Regions from separate parts of the Arthrospira sp. PCC 9901 genome, predicted to be linked through region 1. Evidence: riboswitches for the same ligand, from Rfam matches in the RefSeq annotation. Region 1 holds a riboswitch; each other region holds the start of a gene.

Region 1 (4,401 bases):
GCTTCTTTTGCGGGTCGCACTCAACAGCCAGTTACCCCGAAAGACCCGGCGGCTTTTCGGATTGGCGGTTTTGGCGGTGTTCAGGGTTTAATCGACTATTTAAAACAACAAAAAATTGATATTTTAATTGATGTTACCCACCCCTTTGCTGCCCAAATTTCTGACCATGCGGCTATAGCAGCTAATGAATGTGGAATTAAACGGTTAATGGTTGTCCGTCCGGCTTGGGAAAAAGTCCCCGGCGATAACTGGGTTGAGGTGGATAGTCACTCACAGGCTACTATGGTTTTATCAGGGTTAGCTGAACGGGTATTTTTAACTATTGGTCGTCAGGAACTTTCCGCCTATGCTGAACTAAAAGATATCTGGTTTTTAATGCGGATGATTGACCCACCTCAGCCGAATTTACCTATACCTAGGGGGGAATTATTGTTACAAAGGGGGCCTTTTTCGGTGATAGATGAACTGTCAATTTTACGGGAATATCAACTGGGTGCAATTGTTAGTAAAAATAGCGGCGGTGATGCTACCTACGCCAAAATTGTGGCGGCGCGAGAGTTGAAATTACCTGTGGTTATGGTGCAACGTCCTCCCATTCCTATGGGGGAAACAGTGGCTGATATTGAGTCGGCGATCGCTTGGTTACACCAACAATAAACCGCCTTTTTAGTTATGGTTTCAGCACTGACCATTGAGTGACAGTAGCTAAGGGTTTCCAGCCTAAAAAATTGCCAATGGCTGCAGTTCTTTCAATGCCAATTCGGGTAAGTTCCCCCCCTAATTGATTATGCCATTGTAACAGAATTAACTCACTCTCAACTGTGACTGTATTAGCCACTAGACGACCTCCCGATCGCAATTTTTCCCAACAGGTTTCTAATAGACCTGGGGTGGTAATACCACCACCAATAAAAATGGCATCAGGGGAAGGTAAATTAATTAATGATTCGGGTGCTTTTCCGGCTATTATTTGCAGGTCTGGAGTCCCTAAAGCTGTGGCATTATCAGCAATATATTCTAAGCGTCTGGGATGCTGTTCTATGGCGATACTTTGACAACGGCGATCGCTTCTCATCCACTCAATACCAATGGACCCACAACCTGCACCGACATCCCATAAAAGTTGTCCCGGTATGGGGGATAATCGACTGAGAGTAATCGCTCGGACTTCCTGTTTAGTTAACTGTCCGTCGTGGTGGTAGGCGCTGTCAGGAATTCCCGGAAAACTAGGGGAAAAGTTAACGGGATTAGAACTAATACACTCTACGGCGATCGCATTTAAATCAGCCACTTCGTCAACATCCCAAGAGGAAGCGATACCCGAAATTTGTCTCTCTTTTTTGCCTCCCAAATGTTCCAACACGACGATTAAACTATCACCAAATCCTTGATGTGTTAGGAGTTCAGCCACGGCGGCGGGAGTGCGACTATTAGCACTTAAAATTAACAGACGCGCACCCCCATAAATTACCCGATTTAATAAAGCCAGGGGACGACCACATAAACTCAGGGTTTCTACATCGGTTAAAGACCAACCCAAACGACTACAAATTAGGCTAAATGTACAGGGAGAAGGAATTATAGTAATTTCCTCAAGGGGTAGGCGACGGGTAAGGGTAACGCCAATACCATACCACATCGGATCGCCACTAGCTAAAACACAGACGGGTTGACCACGGCGGCGGATAATTTCTGCGATCGACTCATCCAGAGGAGAAGTCCAGAGGAGTTTTTCTCGTTTATCCTCCGGGGGTAACATTGCTAAATGACGTTGACCACCGACAACTACTGAAGCCATAGATAAAAGCGATCGCGCCGTGGCGCTTAACCCTTCTAACCCATCTTCCCCAATTCCTACAATTGATAACCATTTGTGGGAAAAATCCCTGCTCACCATGATTTATAGTTAAAATACCAGTATTCATGATATAGTATTTGGGCTTGTAGTTGGGAAAGTTCGGTGAGATTCCGACACTGTGCCGCAACTGTAATACAATTTTCTGAGTCAGAATGCCAACTACAAGTTATTGATGAGTTGTCAAAATCAGCTAATTTTGCGGCTCATTCTCTGCGTCGCATGGAGAAACAAATCACCATGAATTGGTTAGTTAAAGCAAATGTTTGTCCGGGTCTATTTTATGGAACCCACGCCCAGGATGGTTTTTTAATCCGCATTCGGACTCCGGGCGGATTAATTGATAGTAAACAGGGGAAATTATTGGGTGATTTATTAACGGAGTGGGGAGGGACGCTACAAGTAACTAATCGCGCGAATTTACAAATTCGGGGAGTGCAAAAACCACCAACTAGCGCCGTTTTTGAGATGCTGCAAAAATTAAATTTAGCTGCTCACAATCCCCACATAGACCACCTACGCAATATTATGGGTAGTCCGACGGCGGGAATTGATAGCCAGGAGTTAATTGATACTCGTCCCCTGATTAAAGCCCTGGATAATCTGATTCAAAATCACCCGTTAATTGGCGAACTTAGTCCTAAGTTTAGCATCGGAGTTGATGGGGGGGGGACTGTGGGAATTGGTATCCGTTCTCCGGTGGCTTGGGAACATCGATATAATGAGATTCAGCTTAATGCGATATCGGTAGATGATGGGAATAATAGCATTAATTTTCAGTTGGCGATCGCCGGAGATAAAAAGCTATATAATACCCAACTTGTCATCACGCCAGAACAATGTTTATCTGTAGTCGCTACCCTTATTAATGTCTATGGGGAGTATGTCCGAAACAACCCCTTAGATACCGGGAAAAAGCCTCGGATGAAACAGCTAATTGACCATCTAGGATTAGATACATATATCCAGCAAGTCAACAGCCAACTAACCCAGCCCTTGCCGATATTGTCCGCTGAACCTACCCCCAGCCAACCCTATCATCATTTAGGAATTTATCCCCAAAAAAACGCCGAATTGTGTTATATTGGGATATCATTACACCTAGGACAAATTAATGCACAACAATGGTTAGGATTAGTCGAACTTTCAGAAACCTTTGGTAATGCCGAGTTAAGATTAACCCCTTGGCAAACAATTATAATGCCAGATATTCCCCATCAACAAATCAGCCAATTATTGCCGAAACTATCTTTATTAGGCTTCGCGGAAATTGAGTCAAATCAAGTGGCGATCGCTGCTTGTGGTGGTAAGCCTGGCTGTGCCGCATCACTTACCCACACTCAAACTCACGCTTCCCAATTAGCAGAATATCTCCACCAGCGATTAAATTTAGATACTCCTATTAATATTCATGTAACTGGTTGCCCTAAATTTTGCGCTCAACCCAGTCCCGCAGAAATCACCCTTTTAGGGCATACAATTAATCAAGATGGCAAAACTATCGAAGGCTACCAAGTATATATTGGGGATGGTGAACAATCCTTAAAACACAAAATTTTTGAGGGAGTATTTACCGAAATACCCGAATTTTTAGCCAATTTTTTGACCCAAAATCGCCCACTTAATTAATCACTAATTACCTGCAAATTTGCTGATGATAGACTACCTGCGTGACGGCAACCAAATATATCATAAATCCTTTGGAATAATTCGGGATGAAACCAACTTTCAAGGTTTATCAGATGATTTATCTCATGTAGCAGTTAGGTTAATTCATGCCTGCGGAATGACGGATATTGTCGGAGATTTACAAGCCTCAGAAAATGCCGTTAAAGTCGGACGGGAGGCACTACAACAGGGAAAAGCCATCTTTTGTGATGCCATGATGGTGGCTAGGGGAATTACTAAAAAACGCTTACCTAAAAATAACCCGATTATTTGTACCCTAAATCATCCAGATGTCCCTAATATCGCTCGCCAGATTAATAATACTCGGTCGGCGGCAGCATTGGAGTTATGGGGGGATAATTTACAAGGCGCAGTGGTAGCCATTGGTAATGCACCGACTGCCCTCTTTCACCTGCTGGAAATGTTGGATGATGGTTTAGTGAAACCTGCACTGATTTTAGGGTTTCCGGTCGGCTTTGTCGGCGCGGCAGAGTCGAAACTTGAATTGGCATCTAATAGCCGTGGTATTCCATTTATGACACTCCATGGGCGGCGCGGTGGGAGTGCGATCGCAGCGGCGGCAGTAAATGCGTTAGCAAAGGAAAATGAATTATGACTAAATTAGGGCGACTTTATGGGTTGGGAATTGGTCCGGGAGATCCGGAATTACTAACTTTAAAAGCACATCGTATTTTAACAACTGTTCCCGTCATTGCCTATCCCAGTTTGGAAAATGGCAAGGTTTTAGCTAGGGCGATCGTCGCCGATTTTATCTCCCCTGATCAGATCGAAATTCCTATCCCCCTACCCTTTAGTGTGCAGCGATCGTCACAGCCTTATTATGATATCGGGGCGGAAAAAATTGCCGAACATCTCAG
Region 2 (4,401 bases), 1.6 Mb from region 1:
CCTGGGGGGTACAGTCTCCCCGTAACCCCAACTCCCAAGAGTGAATCGAGTTTCCCCCCCGATAGTCAATCAGTCTCACCCCATGTAATTTCTCTAAGTCCCCCTTCAGAAAGGTTCGTAACGCCGTTGTAAATTCCGCAGAACAATCATAATGTTGGGGGGGATTATCCTCTAAAATATCTCTGACTGTACAGGGAGTTTTAGACCCAGAAAATAAAGACAGTTGACCGGACTGATAAGAGTGAGAATCCTTAGCACCCAAATCTGACACCAGGTTGAAGTGAGGGGTTTGGTTCAGCACACCCATCATATAGGCTCGGACGCGATTTTGGGGGACACCATAGTTGGAGCTATTCAGTAAAAATAGGTCAAAACTATAACCCCTATCTTGCATTTTTTGGCGAATTGTGTTAATGGTTTTTCCTTGGTCATGGGTGACTAAACCGCGAACATTCTCAAAAATAAAAGCCTGGGGTTGTTGGCTATCTATGAGGCGTAAAATCTCAAAAAACAAGGTTCCCCGCGTATCTCCAAATCCGGCTTTTTTACCGGCGTATGAGAAACTTTGACAAGGAAATCCAGTCAGCAAAACATGATGGGGGGGAAGGGAGGAAATGGTCTTAATATCCCCTTGGGGAGTTTCGGAAAAGTTGGCTTGATAAACCTGTCTAGCATCCCTATCAATTTCACTACTGAGGAGACAATCAGGGATGCAACCGAAGGACTCAACCGCCTGCTCAAAGCCGAGTCGCAATCCCCCAATTCCGGCGAATAAATCTATAAATTTAACGGTTTTCATCTTTTCTAAAATCGGGGGGGGAATTATCGACCCGGTTTGTGGAAAAACCGGGTTTCTTGGGGAGAGGTTATCAACTACCCCTAAAATATCTCAAATTCTACCCGTTTAACGCCATGGTTTCTGATTCCAAAGAAGCCGCTATTTGTTCCTGATTAAGACTACGACCAATAAACACCAGTTGAGTTTGGCGAGGTTCGTCGGTTTTCCAGGGGCGATCGAAGAAGGTATCAAATCGGTTTCCGACTCCTTGAACTACCATCCGCATGGGTTTATTGGCTACGGCTATAAAACCTTTGATGCGGTAGATTTCCCACTGCTGGGCGATCGCCTTTAGTTGATTGACTAAACTGGCGGAGTCCCTGACTGGATCTAAGACTAAATGCACAGCATTGATATCATCATCGTGTTCGTGTTCCTCTTCCTGGTCATGGTGACTTGGGCGACTGTCCAGATGGTCTTCTACCGCTGCATTAAAGCCTAATAATATGTCAGCGGAAATTTTACCTTGCTGACAGGAAACCGTCTGCACTCCTGGGGTTAACTCCTGTTTTAGCCATTGCTGAACCCGCTGCTGAGACTCTTCATCAATGCGATCGCCTTTCGTCAAAAGTACCAAATCAGCACAAGCTAACTGGTCTTCAAATAACTCCTCGATTGGTGTTTCATGTTCCAAAGTTTCATCCGCTTGACGCTGCTTTTCTAAAGCCTCTAAATCTCCCACCAGTTGACCATTGGCTAGGGCTTCACTATCAACTACCGTAATCACACCATCTACCGTCGCTTTGGTGCGAATTTCCGGCCATCGGAAGGCTTGAACCAGTGGCTTTGGTAAAGCCAAACCAGAGGTTTCTATTAATATCGAATCAATCGCATCTTGGCGTTTAAGTAGTTCTTGCATAGTCGGCAAAAACTCTTCCTGGACGGTGCAACACAGACAACCATTCGCTAATTCGATGATATTAGTTTCCGTTTCTTCTTCGTCACAAACTTGGCAAGATTTGAGGATTTCGCCATCAATACCTACTTCGCCAAATTCATTGACTAATACCGCGATCCGACGACCTTGGTTATTTTGCAGTAAATGGCGGATCAGGGTGGTTTTTCCAGCCCCTAAAAATCCGGTGATAATGGTTACAGGAATTTTATGCACGGTTTTTTGACTCCTCCGAAATTATAGCGATTTGCTATCTATAAATGTTGAGATTTTCCTAGAGTTTAGATGGGCGATCGCTATGATATTTAGATTGTGAAAATACTAAATCAACCATCATCCATACCTCGCAGATGAATCAACAATAGGTTACTTATCGGCGGGCATTCTGACTGAGAGACTAACAGAGTCCCATCACAGTTGCGGGACAGCGCCGGACTTACACCGGACTTTCCCCCTTTCCTCTAAGGGCTGATTTCCCTTAGAACCGATATCGGGAATATCTTATCACAGGTTGGGCGAATTCGGGGAAAAACCAAAAAAGTCCCTGCTTATTTCTAAACAGGGACGGTTTGTTATTAGTGAATAGGGAGAGATAGGTAAATTTGATGACTTAGACTAAGTTAGTGAAAATCAAAGCCCCAATAGCGCCACTAACGGCGATCGCCATCAGTAAATTTGTAAAAAACCTGCCGTATTCTGCATTATAACCAAGGGCTTTGTCTTCCTGACCACCTGTGAAGAATAAAGACCAGGCTTGGTTAGCTGTAATTACTTCTGAGGTACTGTTAAAGTCCGGTCGAAAGATTACAGGTCCGATTAAGTATTTGTTAGGAAAGTTAAAATCTGTTTTCATACAAGTCTCCGAAATGCTACTGAATTATAGGCTGAGAAAATCTGGGTTTTACAGGCTAGTTAACCAGCCAATTAAACCATGTCCGGTTAACGCTTCTAAGGCTAGGGCGGATATAAACCCGATCATAGCTAGTCGTCCGTTGAGTTTCTCTGCGTATTTGTTGAAACCGAATTGTTGCGCTTCCTCTACATATACTTGGGGTTCGATCGCGTAAACATTTGCGCGTCCGCCTTCTTCCATAATTTGTCCACGAACCATAATATTTTTGCCTCTCTTACTTCTTGTAAACAAATGTAACACACTGCAAACAAATATTGCAAGGGGTTGACAAAATTAATTTTTTTGGTATAATTATTCGTTTTTTCAAGATATAGGGGTTTGTTAAAAATTTATTAACAATGGGATTTTTCACCTAGTTACATGGTATTAGTTAAAATTAATTCTCAATTAGCTCAACATAGAGCCAATAGATTATGGACAATGATAACTACTGTGCCGATGTATCCGTGAACTGCTTTGATGGTGGATCAAGCTGGTCAGGATTTACTTACCTCAAAGACAACACTGGTCATGCTCGCACCATAAGTGAATCACCAGAATCATTGGTTGTAGTGGGCGAATCATCAATTCCGGGAACCTTTGCTTTGTCGGAGGCGAAGGTAGGCGATCGCTTATATATAGTTGCTCTCAATTGTGCCGGAGGCAATACCCGTCTAATGGGGATGGGGTTAATGCCAGGTGTAGAATTAAATGTCATTAGTTCCACAACCAGTGGATCAGTGATTATCGCCCTAGGCGACCATCGCTTAGGACTGGGGGCAGATATGGCTGAGAATATTCAGGTCGCCACAGAAAACCTCACCCAGTCGAAAAGGAAACTCTCATCAATGAATAAGACTAATGTTGTGCAGTTGCGCCATGCGGCGATCGGTTCTCGGTTGCGGGTGGTTGGTTATGACCCCGGCGCGCGTAGCTACAAACGGAAATTATTAGCCATGGGATTAACTCCAGGGGTGGAATTTACAGTCAAACGCCACGCACCTTTAGGAGACCCGACCCAAATTGAGGTCAGGGGATTTAACCTGAGTTTACGCAAAGACGAAGCAGATGCCCTTCAGGTGGCATTAATCAACCCATCCTAAAGGAGGAACAAAATTGTGAGTCAGTCTATGGAACTGAACCGCCAAACCGATAATAAGGCAGCGATGTCCTGTATTGCTTTGGTGGGAAACCCTAACTGTGGGAAAACGACCCTATTTAATGCTTTAACTGGTAGTAATCAGCGGGTAGGTAACTGGCCCGGAGTTACCGTAGAACGGAAAGAGGGAAGCTATCGTTATCAAAACCAGACCATCAAGGTGATTGACCTGCCAGGGGTTTACTCTCTGGACGTGGAAGATGCCAGCACTGGATTAGATGAACAGGTAGCGCGAGACTATTTACTATCGGGTGAAGCCACCCTAATTATCAATATCGTAGATGCGTCGAACCTAGAGCGAAATCTGTATCTAACCACCCAACTGCTGGAAATGGGTTTACCGATCGCGATCGCCCTGAATATGATAGATATAGCCCAGCAGCGGCAAATTACCATTGATGCCCAACAATTAGGCGATCGCTTAGGCTGTCCGGTAATTCCCATGAGTGCTAGTTCTGGGCGAGGGGTAGAACAACTGCGGGAAATTGTCCGAGATGCCATACTTATGGCAGACCGCCCCCAAGCCAAAGTCGCCTATCCAGCCGTTATCGAAGCCGCCCTAAGTGAAATTACCGAATCGGTAGCCCAACAATATAACTACTTACCCCCAGACCATC
Region 3 (4,401 bases), 350 kb from region 1:
CTTGCGGTTGGTATCTAAAACGAAAATATGGTTAGACATTGTTGCGTCTGTTCTGATTGCTCGTAACGTTTGCTTCGCTAATGTTCAGAGTCGGTACTTTCCAAATCGCACTGTCTTAACCCCTTAGAACTGTTTAACGATTTGGTTCTAGGGCCTGGAACTAGCACGCATTCCAGGGTAGGAACTTTAACTCTTGCTCTGAACGTAGCCAGTTAAGGCTTAAGCTGGTCAGCTACCTGAAAGCGGGGGGCACGAAGCCCCCGTGCTTCAGCCGGGGGTGCTGACTTAACTGTAGAACCCGCCCCAATAATTGACAATTAAATCTTACTCTCTGATTTTTTCGGACCAAACGCGAGTGGGAAGACCCCAAACATAGATAAATCCTTCGGCGGCTTTGTGGTCAAATACATCTTCAGAACCGTAAGTAGCCAGGTCAAGGCTGTAGAGGGATTTGTCAGACTGGCGACCGACAATGTTGCAATTGCCTTTAAACAGTTTGACCCGTACAGTGCCGCTGACCCGTTCTTGAGTTTGTTTGATAAAGGCATCGATCGCACCTTTGAGGGGACTAAACCAGAGGCCATTATAGACAATTTGGCTATAGGTTTCCTCAATGCCGCGTTTATAGCGGGTGACATCAGAAGTGAGAACCAGACTTTCAAGATCTCGGTGAGCCTGAATGAGTACAACCATGGCAGGGGATTCGTAAACTTCCCGAGATTTAATACCTACCAAACGATTCTCGATCATATCAATGCGTCCGATACCGTGGTTTCCGGCGATCGCATTTAAGCGAGAGATGAGGTCAACGCCATTGAGTGCTTCCCCATTGAGGCTAACAGGAATGCCAGATTGAAAGCCAATTTCTAAATATTCTGGCTGGTCAGGAGTATCAGCGATCGCTTTAGTCATCCCATAGACATCCTCTGGGGGTTCAACCCAGGGGTCTTCCAGAGGTCCAGCTTCGATCGCCATACCAAGCAAGTTGCGATCGAGACTGTAGGGGGAAGACTTTTTAACGGGGAAGGAAATGCCAAATTTTTCCCCATAAGCGATCGTCTCTTCCCGACTCATACCCCATTCCCTAGCCGGAGCTAAAATCTTAATATTAGGGTTGAGAGCGCCGATAGACACATCAAAGCGGACCTGATCATTGCCTTTTCCCGTGCAACCGTGAGCGATCGCATCTGCTCCGTATTTTTCGGCAACTTCCACCAAAACCTGAGCAATCAAAGGACGTGCTAAAGCCGTAGCCAGGGGGTAGCGGTTCTCATACAAAGCATTAGCTTGAATAGCCGGAAAAGCAAACTCCTGTACAAATCGCTGTTGTACATCAATCACTAAAGACTCACTCGCGCCAGAGTCGAGGGCCTTTTGTTTCACTGGTCCTAGTTCATCACCTTGTCCCAAGTCAACCGCCACAGTAATTACTTCAGCTACCCCAAACTCATTTTTGAGATAAGGAATACAGACAGAGGTATCTACACCACCAGAGTAGGCAAGTACAGCTTTTTCAGCGCGACCCATAATCTACCAAAGCTCCTAGATCAACAAACATTTCATTATCACCCCAATCGCCACCATTGAAAAGTAAGGCTGTAACAATTAGGTTATAGTTGCAGAGCATCGCCAACTGTCCCAGAAAATATATGTTTTTTAGCGTTGTTATCCCTACCTATAACCGTTTGCCGATTTTACAGAAGTGTCTGAGAGCATTGGAAAATCAAACCTATAGCGCCGCCGTGACTGGCTATGAGGTGGTGTTAGTCGATGATGGTTCCACTGATGGGACTGTGGAATGGTTGGGAACTAACACCCTCGAATTTCCCCATCTTCGCATCTACCAGCAAGACCACCAGGGACCAGCGGCGGCGCGAAATTTGGGAGTTGAACAGGCGAGGGGAGATCTGATTGTTTTTATCGATAGTGATTTGGTGGTAACTGATAGCTTTCTTGCCGCTCACGCTACCGCCTTAATTGCCAACTCTCAAAAAAGCGATCGCATCTTTACCTATGGTCGAGTTGTGAATACCTGCAATTTTGAAAATCCCACCACAGAACCCTATAAAATCACCGATTTTTCTGCCGCTTATTTTGCCACCGGAAATGTGGCGATCGCCCGCCATTGGCTAATCGAAGCCGGATTATTTGACCCTCAATTTCAGCTTTATGGTTGGGAAGACCTGGAACTAGGAGTTAGGCTCAAAAAATTAGGCTTAAAATTAATCAAATGCCCCGCCGCCGTCGGATATCATTGGCATCCACCCTTTAGCTTAGACCAAATACCCGCCCTAATTGAAAAAGAAAAACAAAGAGGCAGAATGGGGGTAGTTTTCTATCAAAAACATCCTACCTGGTCAGTCAAAATGATGATTCAAATGACCATTTTGCATCGGATACTCTGGGGCATTTTATCCCTAAGAGGTCAACTCAATGAACGGACAATGGCGCATTTTTTACAGTGGTTAATTAATCGTGGTCAGCCTCAATTAGCCTTAGAAATTTCTCGAATTTTTTTAAATTGGTATAACGTCCAAGCCGTCCAACAATATTGGGCCAGGCGAGAGCAAACTTAATTAAATATTTGCCAGCTCGGTTCACTGTTGACCTACACATGATACAATAGCGCCAACTATAGGTTCTAGTGGGGAACAGCCACTAGGAGTAATGGGGAAAGTTCGGTGTAAATCCGGCGCTGTCCCGCAACTGTAATCAGATTTCCGGCTAATTTGTCCACCCCATCTGTGAGTCAGGATGCCCGCCTATAGTTATTTCTCACTCACAAATCTGCGAGGTACAGATGAGCAAAAATCATCGAATGATACACCTAATCGCCATGATTGGGTTAACATTTTATTTGGTAATAGGTGCAGCCACTCCAGCTCAAGCAATGCACATTATGGAAGGTTTTTTACCTATTACCTGGTCAATTTTTTGGTGGGTGTTAATCATCCCTTTCTGGGTTATTGGTTTTCAAAAACTCACCAAAATTACCCGAAACAACCCCGAACTAAAGCTATTAATTGCCCTAGCAGGAGCCTTTACTTTTGTCCTGTCAGCTCTAAAAATCCCCTCAGTTACAGGGAGTTGTTCTCACCCCACCGGAACCGGATTAGGAGTGGTTTTATTCGGACCTTCAGTGATGACAGTTTTAGGCAGTTTAGTCCTACTTTTCCAAGCCGTATTACTCGCTCACGGCGGTTTAACTACCTTGGGAGCTAATGTATTTTCTATGGCGATTGTCGGCCCTTGGGTTGCCTATGGCATTTATCAACTATTCTGCCAATTTAACCAACAAAAGTTAGGTATTTTCTTCGCAGCAGCCTTGGGAAGTTTAGCCACTTATTTAATTACCTCCATACAGTTAGCCGTAGCTTTTCCGGCTGCTTCTGGGGGGGTTATGGCTTCCTTTATCAAATTTGCGGGGATTTTTGCAGTCACTCAAATTCCCCTATCAATTAGTGAGGGACTATTAACTATGGTAGTTTGGAATTGGTTAGAGTCCTACGCCTCAGAAGAACTGCAAACCTTGAAAATTGGGAAAGCTAATAGCTAAGTAAAATCATGACACCAACTTCTGATAAAGCTGTAAAAAATGGCAATTTGTGGATGATTTTAGCCGTCGTTATTTTATCGGTAACGCCGCTAATTTTTATCCGAGGAGACTATGAGGGAGCCGATGAACAAGCCGAAAATCTCATCGGCGAAATTCAACCGAATTATCAACCCTGGTTTGAACCTATCTTAGAAGTTCCCAGTGGCGAAATTGAGAGCCTGTTATTTGTTTCTCAAGCTGCTATTGGTGCGGGTATCGTCGGCTATGTGATTGGCTTATATAAAGGCCGTAAACAAGGCAAAAATCGCTCATCCTAAATGTACCATCAAATTGATGCGATCGCCTATACCAATCGGTTAAGGTATTTACCCTCAGAACATAAGTTAGCCTTTGCCGCCATCCTGTTTTGTCTCAGTTTGGCGGCTCCCCCCCTCCTGCAAATATTGATCACCATTTGGGTGACAATTTGGGTCGTGATTTACGCTAAAATTCCCCTAGGAATTTATCTGAAATTGCAAGCCATCCCCTTCAGTTTTTGGTTAACTAGCATTCCCGCCTTACTATTGGGGGTGGTTAATTCAGCTAATATTGAATTAATTAAAACTGATATTATCTGGGAATTTAACCTAGGTAATATCTTGATATATTTCAGTAATCAAGGAATGCAACAAGCTGGTTTTCTACTAACTCGCTCCCTAGTTTTAAGCTCCTGTATGTATTTTCTTTTACTCACTACCCCCCTCGTCGAAATCATTAGAATTTTCCGTAAGATTGGCTGTCCCAGTTTAATCACAGAACTATTAATGTTAATGTATCGGTTTATTTTTATGTTAACTGAAACCGCT

The links. A riboswitch is a leader RNA that binds a small molecule or an ion and turns the genes downstream of it on or off. The one in region 1 is predicted to bind cobalamin.
Region 2: it holds a riboswitch for cobalamin, as region 1 does, so the genes downstream of both, cobW (cobalamin biosynthesis protein CobW) here and cobG (precorrin-3B synthase) in region 1, are expected to answer to the same signal.
Region 3: it holds a riboswitch for cobalamin, as region 1 does, so the genes downstream of both, NLZ44_RS20165 (energy-coupling factor ABC transporter permease) here and cobG (precorrin-3B synthase) in region 1, are expected to answer to the same signal.

What each region holds. Positions count from the first base shown of each region.
Region 1 covers NZ_CP102296.1:4,207,541-4,211,941, forward strand. Annotated here, with positions in the region: gene NLZ44_RS18745 (cobalt-precorrin-6A reductase) at 1-657, shown strand, start outside; gene cbiE (precorrin-6y C5,15-methyltransferase (decarboxylating) subunit CbiE) at 671-1,897, opposite strand; adenosylcobalamin-variant (AdoCbl-variant) riboswitch at 1,941-2,024, shown strand; gene cobG (precorrin-3B synthase) at 2,036-3,484, shown strand; gene NLZ44_RS18760 (precorrin-8X methylmutase) at 3,510-4,139, shown strand; gene cobI (precorrin-2 C(20)-methyltransferase) at 4,136-4,401, shown strand, end outside.
Region 2 covers NZ_CP102296.1:266,995-271,395, forward strand. Annotated here, with positions in the region: gene dcm (DNA (cytosine-5-)-methyltransferase) at 1-799, opposite strand, end outside; gene cobW (cobalamin biosynthesis protein CobW) at 897-1,949, opposite strand; cobalamin riboswitch at 2,092-2,237, opposite strand; gene NLZ44_RS01380 (hypothetical protein) at 2,344-2,586, opposite strand; gene NLZ44_RS01385 (high light inducible protein) at 2,635-2,844, opposite strand; gene NLZ44_RS01390 (ferrous iron transport protein A) at 3,060-3,728, shown strand; gene feoB (Fe(2+) transporter permease subunit FeoB) at 3,756-4,401, shown strand, end outside.
Region 3 covers NZ_CP102296.1:4,552,935-4,557,335, forward strand. Annotated here, with positions in the region: gene iscB (RNA-guided endonuclease IscB) at 1-39, opposite strand, end outside; gene NLZ44_RS20155 (argininosuccinate synthase) at 325-1,527, opposite strand; gene NLZ44_RS20160 (glycosyltransferase family 2 protein) at 1,650-2,576, shown strand; cobalamin riboswitch at 2,620-2,780, shown strand; gene NLZ44_RS20165 (energy-coupling factor ABC transporter permease) at 2,801-3,556, shown strand; gene NLZ44_RS20170 (energy-coupling factor ABC transporter substrate-binding protein) at 3,565-3,873, shown strand; gene cbiQ (cobalt ECF transporter T component CbiQ) at 3,874-4,401, shown strand, end outside.